DNA from 3 places in the Acidovorax sp. LjRoot74 genome. Region 1 is predicted to be linked to each of the others. Evidence: predicted binding sites of a transcription regulator. Region 1 holds the regulator's gene; each other region holds the start of a gene.
The links. The regulator FNR, encoded in region 1, switches genes on or off when oxygen is low (the NO sensors DNR and NnrR bind a similar motif). The targets are predictions, from matches to a motif close to TTGATNNNNATCAA.

Region 1 (3,268 bases):
GTACATGTGCCCGTATGCGCGGTTCCAGAGTGCGATGTTCGACAAGGACACGCTGATCGTGACCTACGACCCCGAACGCGGCGAGCAGCGCGGCCCGCGCAAGAAGAACATCGACTACAAGGCGCAGGGGCTGGGCGACTGTATTGACTGCTCGTTGTGTGTGCAGGTCTGCCCGGTGGGCATCGACATCCGCAAGGGTCTGCAGTACGAATGTATTGGCTGTGGCCTGTGCGTGGATGCGTGCAACACGGTCATGGACAAGATGCAGTATCCCCGGGGGCTGATCCGCTATTCCACCCAGAACGGTGTGGCCCAGCGGTGGACCCAGTCGCAGATGTTGCGGCGTGTGCTGCGGCCCCGTGTGCTGATCTACAGCGCCGTGCTGCTGGCCTTGTGTGTGGCCATGCTGGCCAGCCTGGTCGTGCGGACCCCGCTCAAGGTCGATGTGGTGCGGGACCGCGCAGCGCTGTCGCGCATCGTGGCTGGGGGCAAGCTGGAGAACATCTACCGTCTGCAGATCATGAACGCGACGGAGGGCGAACAACGCTATCGCATCAGTGCGCGGGGGCTGGAAGGCCTGGAGGTGTCCTCCGACGCCGAAGTGGACATCGGTGCGGCCGAGTCGCGCTGGGTGGCGGTGCGCTTGCAGATACCGTATGGTTCTGCAAGCCCGGGTTCCCATGCCGTGCAGTTTGATGTGCAGGCGGTGGGCGCTGCTGCCCATGTGTCTGAAAAATCTGTGTTCCTGGTGCCACGCTGAGTGGCGCCCCGGTGCAAGGCCCGACCTGGCCTTGTGTTGATCGAGATGAATGTGAAGGAGTAAGTCGCCATGTCTTCAAACCCAGCCATTGCCCAGGCTGAAGCAGCCCCCTGGTGGAAATTTGGCCATGTCTGGCTGGTGATTGCCGGCCCGGCCATCGTGATCGTCGCGGGTTTTGTGACCCTTTGGCTGGCAGTGTCTCGGCCAGACCCTGTGGTGGCGGAAGACTATTACCGCAAGGGAATCGAGATCAACCAGACGCTGGAAGCCCCCGAGAAGAGCCTGGCACCGGCCATGAAGGGCCGCAATCATGCCGCCACACCGGTGCAGGACCAGCCACGTTGAAACTGTGCGAGGCCATGGCAGCCCAAGGATAGGGTGCCACCTTGCTACCAATGAGCCACCCCGGGAGACAGGAACGATATGTGGACGCAACGCCTGATGTGGATTGCATGGCCCGCCTTCTTGATGGCGGGTGTGCTGGAGATGCTTGTTTTTGCGATGGTGGACCCGCAGGACCTGCACTGGTTCGGCCAGCCGCTGGCGCTGTCACGGCAAGGGGTCTATACCCTGGCTTTTTTTGCGTTCTGGGTTGTCACCATGGCCAGCAGTGCGCTGACTACGCTGCTGGCCATGTCACCTTTTGAGCTGAACCGTTGCCCGGTGCCAGAGGGCGAGCGGCCGGATGACTGCCGCAAGACATCGTCCTGCTCTTGAGTGCGGTGTGGGGTACGGTGCTGGCTGCTAGGCAGCCGGTTTGCTTTGCACTGAAATCGGCACCAAATGTGGCAGGCAGCAGTTGATCGCCCGGCGAGGGCTCTTACAAAGTCAGTGGCAGGCCTGCTGGCTATTCACGATGCGCTTGAGGGCGTCCGTGTCCAGGATGCGGACATGGCGCTGTTTGACTTCCACAATGCCTTCTTCCACAAACTTGGAGAAGGTGCGGCTCACGGTTTCGAGTTTCAGGCCCAGGTAGCTGCCGATTTCTTCGCGGGTCATGCGCAGCACCAGTTCGGACTGCGAGAAGCCCCGCGCATGCAGGCGCTGCACCAGGTTCAGCAAGAAGGCGGCGAGGCGCTCTTCGGCGCGCATGCTGCCCAAGAGCAGCATCACGCCGTGTTCGCGCACGATCTCGCGGCTCATGATCTTGTGCACATGGTGCTGCAGGGCCGTGACCTCACGAGACAGTTCTTCGATGCGGTCGAAGGGCATGACGCAGACCTCTGCATCCTCCAAGGCCACTGCGTCGCAGGTGTGGTGGTCGTTCACGATGCCGTCAAGGCCGATGATTTCGCCCGCCATCTGGAAACCCGTGACCTGATCGCGGCCGTCTTCTGTGGCCACGCAGGTCTTGAAAAAGCCGGTGCGGATGGCGTAGAGTGAGGTGAAGGATTCGCCGTTGCGGAATAGCGTGCCACCGCGCTTGACCTTGCGGCGAACGGCAACAACCTCGTCGATGCGCTGCAGTTGCTCTTCGTTCAGGCCCACGGGCATGCACAGCTCGCGCAGGTTGCAGTTGGAGCAGGCGACTTTGATGGTGAGCGGGTTCATAGGCACATGAGCTAGGGGTGGAGCGTCGAGCATATCGTGCCCGATGCGAAAAGCTGGGAAGGCCTTCGGGGGCATCTGAGCGACTGACATGCATCAAATTGTCGCTGGTCGGCCTGATTGTTCACTTGATGCAGGTCAAGGACATGTTCCTAAGGGTACGGCACAGTCAGGGTGTACGCAAGGATATTCCCCCATGACTGCTGTTTCGCCCGATCTCCTGCGCCGTTTCGACGTGCCGGGACCCCGCTATACCTCCTATCCGACAGCTGATCGTTTTGTCGAGGCGTTTGGGCAGGAGGACTACATCCTCGCGTTGGAGCAACGCCGGACGGGCTCGGTGGCCAAGGCCCTGCCCCTGTCCCTGTATGTGCACATTCCGTTCTGCGAATCGTTGTGCTACTACTGCGCCTGCAACAAGATCATCACCAAGCACCACGATCGCGCAGAGGTTTATCTGCGCTACCTGAGCCGCGAGATTGATCTGCACACCGCCCATTGCGGCGTGGGGCAGGTCGTGAGCCAGTTGCACCTGGGGGGCGGCACGCCCACGTTCCTGTCTGATGCAGGTCTGCGCGAACTCATGGCCATGCTCAAGCGCAGCTTCACGCTCGCGCCGGGCGGCGAATATTCCATCGAGGTGGATCCACGTACCGTCAATGCCGATCGGCTGGCCTTGCTGGCTGAGCTGGGGTTCAACCGTCTGAGTTTTGGTGTGCAGGATTTCGACGCGGAAGTGCAAAAGGCCGTGCACCGCATCCAGCCCGCCGAGCAGGTGTTTGCGCTGGTGGAGTCTGCTCGTTCGCTGGGTTTTGATTCGGTGAATGTGGACCTGATCTACGGCCTTCCACGCCAGACGCCCGAGTCGTTTGACCGCACCTTGGCGCAGGTGGCACAGCTTCGTCCCGACCGCATCGCGCTGTATGCCTACGCGCACCTGCCCGAGCGTTTCAAGCCCCA
Region 2 (3,268 bases), 1.3 Mb from region 1:
GGCAGTCGAGCGTGTGGCTCTGCATCTCCTGCGCACCATCGTCGGTCTTGACCAGCAGCTTGATCGCGCCCGAGCCGGAGCAGATCAGCTCCATCGCCTGCGGGTTGACCAGCGGCGACGCCACGGCCACGCCCATGGACACCACAAACCACGCCAGCACCAGGCGGGCGAGCCAGCGAAGGCTGCGGAGGGTTTGCAGGGAGGGCGTCATGGGCGCCTGATTGTAGGTGCCTCCCACTGCAGCGCCTTGACCAGGGTCATCTGCGCGACGGGTCCGGCCCTGGCACCGCCCTAGGATGCGCACAGGCATCCACAACAACACAGGAGACACCCCCATGCTCACGCTCTGCGGTTTTTCGGCCAGTAACTACTACAACAAGGTCAAGCTCGCCCTGCTCGAAAAGGGCCTCCCTTTCAGCGAAGAGCTGGCCTGGGTCGGCGAAACCGACCGCAGCGCCTCGCCCCTGGGCAAGGTGCCCTACCTGCGCACGCCCCACGGCCCGCTGTGCGAATCGGCGGTGATCGCAGACTACATCGAAGCCGCCCACCCCGAGCACCCGCTGATCCCCGCCGATCCCTACCAAGCCGCCAAGGTGCGCGAGCTGATCACCTTTCTGGAGCTGCACCTGGAGCTGGTGGCGCGCAATCTGTACCCCCAGGCGTTCTTCGGCGGCACGGTGAGCGACACCGCCAAGGAGAAGGTGGGCGCGCAACTCACCAAGAACATTGCCGCCTTCGGCCAATTGGCAAAGTTCGGCCCCTATGTGGGCGGCGACAGCTTCACCCTGGCCGACTGCGCGGCCATCGTGCACCTGCCGCTGGTCAGCTCGGCCACCAAGATCATCTATGGCCGCGACTACCTGGCGGACCTGCCCGTGCGCGAGTACCTCACCCGCATGGGCGAGCGGCCCCATGTGCAGCGGGTGAACGCCGACCGCAAGACCAACACCGCTGAAATGCTGGCGAGGCCCAAGAAGTAAGCCCCCGAAGTACGCGCTTCCTGGAGGGCTGCGCGGCGCCGCAGCCGCCGCTGTCAGAACCGGGGCGCGCGCTTCTCGCGCAAGGCCGCGACGCCCTCACGCGCATCGGGCCCGCCGAAGCCCATGAACTCCAGGGCCAGGGAGGTCTCGAACATCGGCCCTGCCTGGCGCAGCCACTGGTTGAGCGCGTGTTTGGTCCAGCGGATGGCGGTCTGCGAGCCGGCGGCCAGGCGGTCGGCCACCTCGTAGGCGCGTGGCAGCAGGTCTGCCTCGTCCACGGCCAGTGAGACGAGGCCGATGCGCTCGGCCTCCTCACCGATCACGGGGTCGCACAAGAGCAGGTAGTACTTGGCCTTGGCCATGCTGCACAGCAGGGGCCAGACGATGGCGGCGTGGTCGCCTGCCGCCACACCCAGGCGGGTGTGGCCGTCCACAATCTTCGCGCCCTTGGCCGCAATCGAGATGTCGGCCAGCAGGCCCGCCACCAGCCCCGCGCCCACGGCCGGGCCGTGGATCGCCGAAACGATGGGCTTGTCGCAGTGCACGATGTTGTAGACGAGGTCGCGCGCCTCTTTCCAGATCCGGCAGCGCACCTCGAAATCCTCGGTCATGTCCTGCACCATGGCCAGGTCGCCGCCGCCCGAAAAGCCCGCGCCTTCGCCGCGCAGCACGGCGCAGCGCACACTGTCGTCGGCACTCACGTCGCGCCAGATCTCGCACAGCTCGCGGTGCCCCAGATGGCCCGCCGTGGGCAGCTTGCCGTTCAGCGCACGCATCTGGATGTCGAGCACCGCGCCCTGCTCGCCACGGCGGACGATGCGCAGGGTTTCGTAGCGTTGGTAGTCGGGCGGGGGTACGGGTGTGGACATGGCAGGTGCGCACAAAGCGCCTGGGGTGGAGGGATCTGACATTGTGGCGGCCCGCAGCCCGGCCACCCCACCGTCCCACTACCCGTTGACCCCGGTCAACACACAACACCGCCCCCAGGCGCACCATGGGGCATACATTCCCATCGGGACCGCACCAGGAGCTTTGCATGGACACGACCCAAGCCGCCCCCTACCGCCAGCTGCTGCTGGCACAACAGGCCTCACTGTTGGCGCAGCTGGCCGAACAGCGCGGCGGCACCATCGGCCGGGCCGAGGCCGCCGCCGCACACTTTGGCCAGTCCGAAGACCCGCGCGCCCAGCGGGCCACAGAGCGTGAACTGGAGTTCGCACTGGACGAACACGAAACCGTTCACCTGGCTGCCGTGGAAGCAGCCCTGGCCCGCGTCGAGGCGGGCACCTATGGCGAGTGCACCGACTGCGGCGCCCACATCACCGCTGCCCGCCTGCACGCCACGCCCGAGGCAGCGCGTTGCGTGCATTGCCAGGAGAAAGCCGAGCAGCACCGCCGCGCGGCCTGAGCCGCCACGCCACACCACGCCTTGAACAGAACCCTGGCTGCTATCCTTCGCCGGATGCGCAGCCTCTTTCACCTCGCCTTCCACGTCACCGATCTCGACGCCGCCCGCCGCTTCTATGGCGGCGTGCTGGGTTGCCAGGAGGGCCGGAGCACCGACACCTGGGTGGATTTCGATTTTTTCGGCCACCAGATCTCGCTGCACCTGGGCACCCCGTTTACCAGTGCCCGTACCGGCCATGTCGACGACCACCTGGTGCCCATGCCCCACTTCGGCGCCATCCTGGAGCTGGCCGACTGGCATGCGCTGGCGGCACGCCTGAAGGCGGCGGATACCGCCTTTGTGCTGGAGCCGCAGGTCCGCTTTGAAGGCCAGCCGGGTGAGCAGTGGACGATGTTCTTCCACGACCCCAGCGGCAACCCGATCGAGATCAAAGGGTTCCGCTCGCTGGACGCGGTGTACGCCACGTGAGCTACACCTTCGCGTCCGCCACCATCCTGCTTCTGCTGATCACGGATCCGCTGGGCAACATCCCCATCTTTGCCAATGCGCTGCGTGGCGTGGCACCCGAGCGCCGGGCGCGGGTGATCCTGCGCGAGGTGCTGATCGCATTTGCGCTGCTGCTGGTGTTCCTGTTCTTCGGTGCGGAGTTTCTGCGGGTGATGAACCTGAGCGATCTGTCACTGCAGATCGCCGGTGCGGTGGTGCTGTTCCTCATCGCGCTGCGCATGATCTTCCCGGCAGCCGTTGGCCCGCAGGCCGAGCTGCCCGGCGAACCGCTGATCGTGCCGCTGGCCATTCCGGCGCTGGCAGGCCCCTCGGCCCTGGCCACGGTGATGCTGCTGGTCGCCCAGGCGCCCGAGCGCAAGCTCGAATGGGTGGG
Region 3 (3,268 bases), 410 kb from region 1:
GCGGAGAGCTGGACTGCGGCGCCGCCGCCCAGATCGGCGGCCACTGCCGGGTGGCCCAGGATCTGCGCGTGGTGGGCGACCTCGGCTGCGAAGGCGGCATCAAGGTGGGTGGCCACCTGCACGCAGACGCTGCCCTGCAGGCCGCCCGGGGCCTGTGGGTGATGGGCGGCGTGGACTGCAAGGGCCACCTGCAGGTGGGCTGGGGGGTGCGGGCCGGTGGGCACATCCACGCCGGTGGCGCCATCCGCGCGGGCGAGAGCCTGTGGGCAGGCGACACGATTGCCGCGGGCGAGGCTTATGGGGTGTATGCGGGCCTGGTTGTGCCCTTGCCCGACTGGCCCCACAGTGCCCAGGTCTGCGCCCGCGAACAACCCGCGCGCCTATTGAGCGGCTGCTGGGCTGGCGGCCTGGGGAACACGCCATGACGGCCAGCACCTTCTGCCTGCACCTGCCGGGCCATGCCACCGCCACCACCAAGGCACAGGCCAGCCCAGGCCTGTTGGGCCGCTGGGCCCAGTGGCTGACCGAGCTGCGCATCGACTTGGACCTGTCGGGCCGCGACATCCAGCGCGAGTTCGATGCACTGCACGACCGCATCCGCACCAACCACCGCACACGCGATGCGATGCAGCCACTGCCCTTGCATCTGCACGGGCTGGTGTTTCGCCTGCGCGAGGCCGATGGCGAATATTTTGTGTATGCCATCGACCCGCAACGCAACCGCATCGTGGCCTACACCGTGTTCAACCGGCTGGTAGAGGTGGACCGGCGCACCGACCGCCACCTGCGCGCCCCCCACACCAAGGTGGCGCACGGCTACCGGCGCATGGGCATCGCGTCGGCCATCTACCGCTGGTGGCTGGACTCGGGCCGTTGCCTCATGACCGGGGCACGCCAGTCTGCCGGTGCCCACGGCCTGTGGATGGCCCTGGCGCGCGACTACGAGCTGGCAGCGGTGCGCATCGATGCAAACAAGCGTGTGCAGCAGTTGCAAATGCCCCCGCCGCCAGGATTTTTTGACGCGCTGGACACGCGGCTGGTGCTGGTGGGGCGCGATTGCCGCTTGGCGGACTTCACGCAGCCCGCTGCCTGCAACGTCCGGTGACCCGATGGGCAGAACCGCGAGCAGCCGATCAGCCCAGCACCTCGCGCAGGGCGACTTCGTACAGGTTGGTGAGCTTGTCCATCACACCCAGCAGGCGTTCACTGGTCGTTGCCACCGCGTTGAGCCCTGCGTCATCGGCCGGGCGGCGCAGCGCCGAGTCAAAGAACAGCCACTGCGAGTCGGCCAGCTCCAGCTCGCTGCGGATGGCGGGCGTGGACACGGGCGCGGCCTTGAGCGTCTGCAGCGCCTGGCGAAAGTCGGCCGCGTCGGCCGCCAGCTGCGCCTGCACCACCTTGGAATCCACCTTGGCAGCGCTCAAGAAGTAGTTTTTGGCCAGGCGCTGCGATAGCATGCGCTGGCGGCCCGCCAGGTTCACCAGCCGAGCGCTGGGCGCCTGCGCCAGTTTCTCGATCGATTCGGTCACGGTCTGGGCGATCAGCAGGGTGCGGTCGGCCTGGTCGGAGGCGGCCACCACCAGCGCGGTCTGGGTGGGCGGTGTGGCCGTCAGCTGGTTGAGCAAGGCAAACTGCTTTTGCACTTCTTCCAGCTGGCGCCCCACATCGGCGGGCCAGCGCCCGGTCTGCATGCCCCGGGCGAGCTCGCTGTTGCCGGTCAGCACCATCTTGCGCGCCAGCCCCAGCACATCCACCGCCGCGCCGGGCAGCACCTGCAGGTACTGCTGGCAATAGGCCTTGGCCATGCGCTGCGACAGCGCCCGGAACCAGCCCGCGTAGTTGATGGCGCCCGACAGCCCCATCTGCGCCTGGGCCCCAGTCGCCCATGTGGCCCAAGTGGGCAACAACACCCCTGCCGCCACCCACTGAACCACCGCCCGGCGCTGGCATGGCATGGCTTCGGCAACACATTCGCGCGTCAACAGCATGGAAGTCCCCTTGAAATCGGATGGGCGAATTGTTGCAACGCAACATCCAGAACGCCCTGCGCCATGTCAAAGGTGTGCCACACCGCCGCCCTGGCAAAACTTGACCGCGATCAACTCCACGCGCAGGGGCTTGCCCCCGGCGCCGGGGCCCATGCGGCAAAATCACGCCATGGCCGAACGTGTGATTCCTCTGGTGGACCAACGCATCGCCGCTCTGGCGGCGCGGGTGCCCGCACACCCCGTGGCCCCCACCGGCCAGCTCACCGACACCCGGGGCCGTCCGCTGCGCGACCTGCGCATCAGCGTGACGGACCGCTGCAACTTCCGCTGCAACTACTGCATGCCCAAGGAGGTGTTCGACAAGGACTACCCCTACCTGCCCCACGGCGCGCTCTTGAGCTTTGAGGAAATCACCCGGCTGGCCCGGCTGTTTCTGGCGCATGGGGTGCGCAAGATCCGCCTCACGGGCGGCGAGCCCCTGCTGCGCAAGAACCTGGAAGACCTGGTGGCACAACTGGCCCAGCTGCGCACGGTGGACGGCTTGGCGCCCGACCTCACCCTGACCACCAACGGATCGCTGCTGGCGCGCAAGGCCCAGGCCCTGAAGGACGCGGGCCTGAACCGCGTGACCGTGAGCCTGGACGGCCTGGATGACGCCGTGTTCCGCCGCATGAACGATGTGGATTTTCCGGTGGCCGACGTGCTGGCGGGCATCGAGGCCGCGCACGCTGCCGGGCTGTCGCAGATCAAGGTGAACATGGTGGTCAAGCGCGGCACCAACGAACACGAAATTTTGCCCATGGCCCGCCACTTTCGGGGCACGGGCACCACGCTGCGCTTCATCGAATACATGGACGTGGGCGCCACCAACGGCTGGCGCATGGACGAGGTGCTGCCTTCGGCCGAACTGATTGAACGCCTGCGCGCCGAGCTGCCCCTGGTGCAGCTCAGCCCCAGCAGTCCCGGCGAAACCGCCGAGCGCTGGGGCTATGCCAACGCAGCGGGCCGGCACGACCCCAACCTGGGCGAGGTCGGCGTGATCAGCAGCGTGACCCAGGCCTTCTGCCACGACTGCAATCGCGCGCGGCTCTCTACCGAAGGCAAGCTCTACCTGTGCCTGTTTGCGTCCGAAGGCTACGACCTGCGCACCCTGCTGCGCGGCGGCGCGAGCGACGAAGCCATTGCCTCGGCCATCGCACCCATCTGGCAGCAGCGCACGGACCGCTATTCCGAGCTGCGAAGCAGCCTGCCTGCAGACACGGGCCAAGGCGGACGGCGGG

Region 2: a site for FNR is predicted at 1,935-1,948, ahead of ACSQ3O_RS24215 (TraR/DksA family transcriptional regulator). Genes of this name have one in related genera too.
Region 3: a site for FNR is predicted at 2,089-2,102, ahead of ACSQ3O_RS15765 (type IV pili methyl-accepting chemotaxis transducer N-terminal domain-containing protein). Genes of this name have one in related genera too.

The regions. Positions count from the first base shown of each region.
Region 1 covers NZ_CAXUTI020000001.1:3,794,406-3,797,673, reverse strand. Annotated here, with positions in the region: gene ccoG (cytochrome c oxidase accessory protein CcoG) at 1-760, shown strand, start outside; gene ACSQ3O_RS18030 (FixH family protein) at 830-1,105, shown strand; gene ACSQ3O_RS18025 (hypothetical protein) at 1,184-1,477, shown strand; gene fnr (fumarate/nitrate reduction transcriptional regulator Fnr) at 1,589-2,311, opposite strand; gene hemN (oxygen-independent coproporphyrinogen III oxidase) at 2,505-3,268, shown strand, end outside.
Region 2 covers NZ_CAXUTI020000001.1:5,099,869-5,103,136, forward strand. Annotated here, with positions in the region: gene ACSQ3O_RS24200 (DUF2946 family protein) at 1-211, opposite strand, end outside; gene ACSQ3O_RS24205 (glutathione S-transferase) at 336-980, shown strand; gene ACSQ3O_RS24210 (enoyl-CoA hydratase/isomerase family protein) at 1,034-1,849, opposite strand; gene ACSQ3O_RS24215 (TraR/DksA family transcriptional regulator) at 2,017-2,388, shown strand; gene ACSQ3O_RS24220 (VOC family protein) at 2,443-2,856, shown strand; gene ACSQ3O_RS24225 (MarC family protein) at 2,853-3,268, shown strand, end outside.
Region 3 covers NZ_CAXUTI020000001.1:3,383,307-3,386,574, forward strand. Annotated here, with positions in the region: gene ACSQ3O_RS15755 (hypothetical protein) at 1-425, shown strand, start outside; gene ACSQ3O_RS15760 (hypothetical protein) at 422-1,105, shown strand; gene ACSQ3O_RS15765 (type IV pili methyl-accepting chemotaxis transducer N-terminal domain-containing protein) at 1,134-1,988, opposite strand; gene moaA (GTP 3',8-cyclase MoaA) at 2,158-3,268, shown strand, end outside.